Regions from separate parts of the Agromyces cerinus genome, predicted to be linked through region 3. Evidence: predicted binding sites of a transcription regulator. Region 3 holds the regulator's gene; each other region holds the start of a gene.
What was found. Region 3 encodes HrcA, which represses chaperone genes, less so after heat shock. Its sites were predicted from a motif close to TTNGCACTCGNNNNNNNCGAGTGCNAA; they were not measured.
Positions count from the first base shown of each region.

Region 1: groL (chaperonin GroEL) is a predicted target of HrcA. The motif match lies at 1,361-1,387, and genes of this name have one in related genera.
Region 2: groES (co-chaperone GroES) is a predicted target of HrcA. The motif match lies at 1,141-1,167, and genes of this name have one in related genera.

Region 1 is NZ_JAFBCT010000001.1:521,366-523,612, forward strand. It holds gene JOE59_RS02430 (cold-shock protein) at 1-183, shown strand, start outside; gene JOE59_RS02435 (DUF3048 domain-containing protein) at 261-1,307, shown strand; gene groL (chaperonin GroEL) at 1,433-2,247, shown strand, end outside.
Region 2 is NZ_JAFBCT010000001.1:372,070-374,316, reverse strand. It holds gene rarD (EamA family transporter RarD) at 1-563, opposite strand, end outside; gene groES (co-chaperone GroES) at 751-1,047, opposite strand; gene JOE59_RS01765 (class I SAM-dependent methyltransferase) at 1,221-2,247, shown strand, end outside.
Region 3 is NZ_JAFBCT010000001.1:1,566,633-1,568,879, reverse strand. It holds gene JOE59_RS07235 (DUF4870 domain-containing protein) at 1-239, opposite strand, end outside; gene hrcA (heat-inducible transcriptional repressor HrcA) at 437-1,459, shown strand; gene dnaJ (molecular chaperone DnaJ) at 1,515-2,247, shown strand, end outside.

The DNA.
Region 1 (2,247 bases), 1.0 Mb from region 3:
TGGTTCAACGCTGAAAAGGGCTACGGATTCATCACCGTCGATGAGGGGGGCCAGGACGTCTTCGTCCACTACTCCGCCATCGACATGTCGGGGTACAAGGTCCTCGAGGAGGGGCAGCAGGTCGTCTTCGAGGTCGGCACCGGTTCCAAGGGGCCGCAGGCCGAAGGCGTCCGCCCGGCCTGACGTCGATTCGCGGGCGCGCCGCCGCTCCGGCGGCGCGCTCTCGCATCTCCGGCGGTGCGCGGGTCTACGCTGACCGCATGGCAGCGCAGGCCGAGCCGGCTCCGCTCCGGCGGGGAGCGCGCATCGCCGTGCTCGTCACGGCGACGCTGCTGCTGGCCGCCTGCCAATCGCCGCGCCCCGCTCCGGCACCGACCGAGGCCGAGGCACGACCCTCCTCCGATTCGGCGGCCGCCGCGGTCTCGTTCGCCCCGCTGCGCGGAACGCCCGCAGAGGAGGCCGCGCTCGCGCACCCCTCGCTCGCGGTGAAGGTCGACAACCACGAAGAGGCGCGCCCGCAGATCGCCCTGAATCGCACCGACATCGTCTTCGAGGAGCTCGTCGAGGGCGGTCTCACCCGCTACGTCGCGATCTGGCATTCGGACGTCCCCGACGAGGTCGGCCCTGTGCGATCGATCCGCCCCATGGATCCGGACATCGCCTCGCCCTTCGGTGGCATCATCGCCTACTCGGGCGGCCAGGACCAGTTCGTCGCGATGATGATGGCGACGCCCCTCGTGAACCTCGTCTTCGACTACGACGAGACGGGACTCTTCTTCCGGGCCGATGAACGGCCCGGGCCGCACGACGTGATCCTCGAGTCGGCAGAGGCGGTCTCCCGCAACGCCGCGCTCGCGCCGCCGCCCGTGCAGTTCGCCTACGGCACAGCCGATCCGCTCGCGGCCCCGGCGCTCGCCGCGGTGCCGACGTCGCGCGTCGACCTCGTCTTCTCCGAGGGCCGGTTCCCCAGTTGGGAGTGGGATGCCGCGGCATCCGTCTGGTTGCGTTCGCAGGAGGGCTCGCCCGACACGGAGGCGTCCGGCGAGCGGGTGCGGGCGACGAACGTCGTGACCGTGCGCGTCGCGATCGACTGGCGCTACGGCGAGGTGCCGAAGACCGTGATGATCGGGTCGGGCGAGGCCTGGGTCTCCGCCGGAGGGCGAACGGCTCATGGCACTTGGACGAAGGATGCGTCGGAGTCGCCGATCATCCTCACGGCCGACGACGGTTCTCCGCTGCGGCTGGCTCCCGGCAACACGTGGGTCGAGCTCGTGCCGGGCGAGGGTTCTGCGACCTTCACGCCCTGAGCGGACAGCCTCGGGCTCGCTTGCACTCGTGGCGGTCGAGTGCCAGAATCGATTTAGCACTCACTCGTTTTGAGTGCTAACCCAACGAATCTTTGAAGACGTCCGGGAAAGGACGAGAGAAACACATGGCAAAGATCATTGCTTTCAACGAGGAGGCCCGTCGTGGCCTCGAGCGTGGCCTGAACACGCTCGCCGACGCGGTGAAGGTGACCCTCGGCCCGCGCGGACGCAACGTCGTGCTCGAGAAGAAGTGGGGCGCACCCACGATCACGAACGACGGTGTGTCGATCGCCAAGGAGATCGAACTCGACGACCCGTACGAGAAGATCGGTGCCGAGCTCGTCAAGGAGGTCGCCAAGAAGACCGACGACGTCGCCGGTGACGGCACCACGACCTCGGTCGTGCTCGCCCAGGCGCTCGTGCGCGAGGGCCTCCGCAACGTCGCCGCAGGCGCCGACCCCATCTCGCTCAAGCGCGGCATCGAGAAGGCCGTCGCGGCCGTCGAGGCCGAGCTCCTCGCCAACGCGAAGGACGTCGAGACGAAGGAAGAGATCGCCGCCACGGCATCGATCTCCGCCGCCGACGAGCAGATCGGTGCGCTCATCGCCGAGGCGATCGACAAGGTCGGCAAGGAGGGCGTCGTCACCGTCGAGGAGTCGAACACCTTCGGCACCGAGCTCGAGCTGACCGAGGGCATGCGCTTCGACAAGGGCTACCTGTCGGCGTACTTCGTCACCGACCCCGAGCGCCAGGAAGCGGTCTTCGAAGACCCCTACATCCTGATCGTCAACGGCAAGGTCTCGAACATCAAGGACCTGCTGCCGATCGTCGACAAGGTCATCCAGACCGGCAAGCAGCTCCTCATCATCGCTGAAGACGTCGACGGCGAAGCACTCGCGACGCTGATCGTCAACAAGATCCGCGGCATCTTCAAGTCGGT
Region 2 (2,247 bases), 1.2 Mb from region 3:
TTCGGGCCGACGCGCTTCTTGATGAGGCCGTAGAACCCGAACGAGAACGCCAGCACGAGGGCGATCCAGGGCAGCTGACCATAGCCGAGGGCGAGCACGATCACCGCGACGATCGAGATGCCGACCGCGGTCCACTGGGTCGGGTTCAGCCGCTCGCGCTGCACGAACACGCCGAGGAACACGGTGACGATGGGGTTGATGAAGTAGCCGAGCGCCGCTTCGACGACCTGGTTCGTCGTCGCCGCGAAGACGTAGGTCTGCCAGTTGATGAAGATGAGCACGCCCGCGAGGCCCATCGTGAGCACGATGCGCCGATCGCGGAAGAGCAGGCCGAGTGCACGCCACGCGCGCGTGACGAGGATCAGCAGGGCGCAGAAGACGAGCGAGAAGAGCACCCGCCATGCGACGATCTCGACCGGGCCCGAGGGGGCCAGCGCGATGAAGTAGATCGGCAGGAATCCCCAGAGACCGTAGGCGGCGATCGCATAGAGGAGGCCGGATCGGCTCACGCCGGCCGAGGCGCCGGCCGATTCGGGAACCTGGGTCTCGGAGCGGGATGGCACCAGCACAGACTACGCCCGAGAACGGGCGCCGATCGGCGACCGGTCGGCCGTTCGGCGTCGAGATCCGGCCGCGACGGGACGACGGCGTGGCATTCCGGGCAGCGGATGCCGCGACATCCGCTGCCCGCATACGACGAGGCCCGGATGCCCCATGGGGCATCCGGGCCTCGGATCGATCTGTCGCGCCTTAGCGGACGACGACTGCCAGCACGTCGCGAGCCGACAGGACGAGGAAGTCCTCGCCGCCGAACTTGACCTCGGTGCCGCCGTACTTCGAGTAGATCACCTTGTCGCCGACAGCGACGTCGAGCGGGACGCGGTTGCCGTTGTCATCGATGCGGCCGGGGCCCACTGCCACGACCTCGCCCTCCTGGGGCTTCTCCTTGGCGGTGTCGGGGATGACCAGACCGGATGCGGTGGTCTGCTCGGCCTCGACCTGCTTGATGACGATGCGATCCTCGAGCGGCTTGATGGAAACCGACACGGTTGACCCCTTCTCTCTGTGAAGAAAACTGTCTTGACGAAGACTTGGTTAGCAGCCTCAGAGCGAGAGTGCTAAGGCGAGTCTAGGCGCGATTTGGCACTCGTGCAACGTGAGTGCCAGCCCGTTCAGCCACTGGCGAAACGCCGGCCGCAGCGCGGTGCTAGCGTTGCCGGGTGGATCGCGCCGAACTCGTCGAACTGCTCTCCCCCGAGGGTCTCACGCTGCTCGACGGGCTGCCCGACTGGGACTCGAAGGCCGACATCGTCAAGACCGTCGCCGACCTGCGCAAGCAGGGGCACCCGCCGACGCTCGTCGCCGCCGTGCTCAGCCAGGCGAAGCTCCGTGCGAAAGCCGAGGCGAAGTTCGGCCCGTTCGCGTCGCGCATGCTCTTCACCGAGGCGGGCCTCGAACAGGCGACGCGCCTGAAGGTCGCCGCCCTCCACGCCGGACGCTTCTCGCGCGCCGGCGTGCGCCATGTCGCCGACCTCGGCTGCGGCATCGGCGGCGACGCCCTCGCCATGGCCGCGATCGACCTCGAGGTCACCGCCGCCGAAGCCGACGAGGTGACGGCCGCCATCGCCGCATACAACCTCACGCCGTTCTCGCACGTGCGCGTGTTGCACGAGCAGGCCGAGCAGGTCGCGCTCGGCGGCATCGACGGAGCCTGGCTCGATCCCGCGCGCCGCACGACCGCTGGCGGCACGACGACGAGGATCGCGGATGCCTCGGCCTACTCCCCCTCGCTCGACTTCGCCTTCGGGCTCGGCGAGCGCATGCCCGTCGGCGTGAAGCTCGGCCCGGGCACCGACCGCGACGTGATTCCGACCGGCGCCGAGGCGCAGTGGGTCTCGGTCGACGGCGACCTCGTCGAGCTCGGCGTCTGGTTCGGGGCGGTCGCACGCCCGGGCATCCGCCGTGCAGCGCTCGTGATCCGCGGCGACGCCGCCCAGGAGCTCACGGCCGATGCCGACAGTGAGGACGCTCCCGTCGGCCCGCTCGGGGAGTTCGTGTACGAGCCCGACGGCGCCGTGATCCGCGCGCGCCTGATCGGCGACCTCGCCCGGGCGAACGGCGCGTGGATGCTGAGCTCCGGCATCGCCTACCTGACCAGCGACACGGCGTTCGATTCGCCGTTCGCGCGCGGGTTCCGCCTGCTCGAGCGCCTGCCCGCCGACGAACGTCAGCTGCGCCAGGCGCTCG
Region 3 (2,247 bases):
TCTTTCGCCTCGGTGTTCGTGAACGGGCCGCGGTCCTTGAAGACGAGCCAGATGATGAGCGCCGGGAGGAACCCGACCACGCCGCCGAGGTGGGCGAAGGCGCCCCACTGCACGTCCTGCTCCTGCGAGAGGGGCGCAGCCGCGGCCGGCTGCGCGCCTGCGGGCGCGCCCTGGGGGGCGGCGGGCGGCGGGGTCGGCTGGGCGTCGGGATCGGGGGTCGGGGTGTTGGAATCGGTCATGGCGTGTGCCTTTCGGAGGGCTCTCAGATGAACCGCATCTCGCGCGACGGGGCATCGCTGCAAAGGGGGTGACTCGCGGGGGATACCCATAAGCTAGCGCCGCGCCTCGCGGCTGGCAACGGCCGCGTCACGGTATGGCGCGATATGATTAGCACTCACTCAGAACGAGTGCTAAGCGATGGAGGGAAGCGAGGGTCATGGTCTCCGAACGCAGCCTCGCAGTTCTGCGAGCGATCGTGCAGGACTACGTCGCGTCCCGCGAACCCGTCGGCTCGAAGTCGATCGTCGAACGGCACGCCTTCGGCGTCTCCGCCGCGACGATCCGCAACGACATGGCACTGCTCGAAGAAGAGGAGCTGATCGCGGCGCCGCACACGTCGTCGGGCCGCATCCCGACCGACAAGGGCTACCGGGTCTTCGTCGATCAGCTCACCGACGTGCGTCCGCTGAGCGGCGCACAGCGGCAGGCGATCGAGACGTTCCTCGGCGAATCGAGCGATCTCGACGAACTGCTCGCACGCACGGTGCGACTCATCGCCCAGCTCACCAACCAGCTCGCGGTCGTGCAGTACCCGAGCTTCGGCAGTGCGCGCGTGCGCCACGTCGAGCTCATCGCGCTCGCCCCCGAGCGGGTGCTCTGCATCCTCATCACCGACTCCGGGCAGGTCGAGCAGCGTCTCGCCGAACTCGAGGAGCCCGTCGACGAGCAGACGCTCGGCGACCTCCGCGTGCGACTGAACGACATCGCCGGAGGCCGGGCGATGGCGGATGCCGCGGACGCGCTGTCGGGCGAGATCGACAACGTCGACCCGCGCCACGCGGCGGTGCTGCACACGCTCGCCGTGACGCTCGCCGAGCAGGCGCGCGCCCAGCGCCAGGATCGCCTCGTGGTCGCCGGAGCGGCGAACCTCGTGCGCACCGAGCAGGACTTCGCCGGCTCGATCCTCGGCGTGATCGAGGCCATCGAAGAGCAGGTGGTACTGCTGAAGCTCTTCGGCGAGATGGCGACCGACGAGCACGCCGTGACGGTGCGCATCGGGCGCGAGAACGCCTCGTTCGGCCTTGGCGAGACCTCGGTCGTCTCGAGCGCCTTCGCGATCCCGGGCCGCGACATCTCGCGCCTCGGCATCGTCGGCCCCACCCGCATGGACTACTCCCACAGCATGGCGGCCGTACGCGCCGTCGCCCGTTACCTCTCCCGAACGCTCGGCGAGAACTGAACCCGCCGCCCGTCGCTCGCGACCGGCATCCGGCAATCGAAAGGACAAGCCCTCCGTGGCCGACCACTACGAGGTCCTCGGCGTCTCCCACGACGCAACCCCCGACGAGATCAAGAAGGCCTACCGCCGTCTCGCGCGCGAACTCCACCCCGACGTCAACCCGGGCGCCGAGGCATCCGAGCGCTTCAAGTCGGTCACGCACGCGTACGACGTGCTCTCCGACCCGAAGCAGCGCCAGCAGTACGACCTCGGCGACCAGGGCGGCTTCGGCGGCGGCCAGAACTTCGGCGGCTTCGGCGACATCTTCGAGACCTTCTTCGGGGCAGGCCAGCAGAGCCGCGGTCCGCGGTCGCGTCGTGAGCGCGGTCAAGACGCGCTGCTGCGCGTCGAGGTCGGTCTCGACGAGGTCATCTTCGGCACGCACCGCGACATCGAGGTCGACACCGCGGTGACCTGCGAGACGTGTCACGGCTCGTGCTGCCAGCCGGGCACCTCGCCCGTCACCTGCGACATCTGCCACGGCACCGGCTCGATCCAGCGCTCGGTGCGCTCGCTCCTCGGCAACGTCATGACCTCGAGCCCCTGCGGCACCTGCCGCGGCTACGGCACCGTCATCGCGACGCCCTGCGTGACCTGCCAGGGTCAGGGGCGCGTTCGCGCCCGCCGCACCGTGCCCGTCGACATCCCCGCCGGCGTCGACACGGGCGTGCGCCTGCAGATGCCGGGCTCCGGCGAGGCCGGCCCGGCCGGCGGCCCGAACGGCGACCTCTACCTCGAGATCAAGGTCA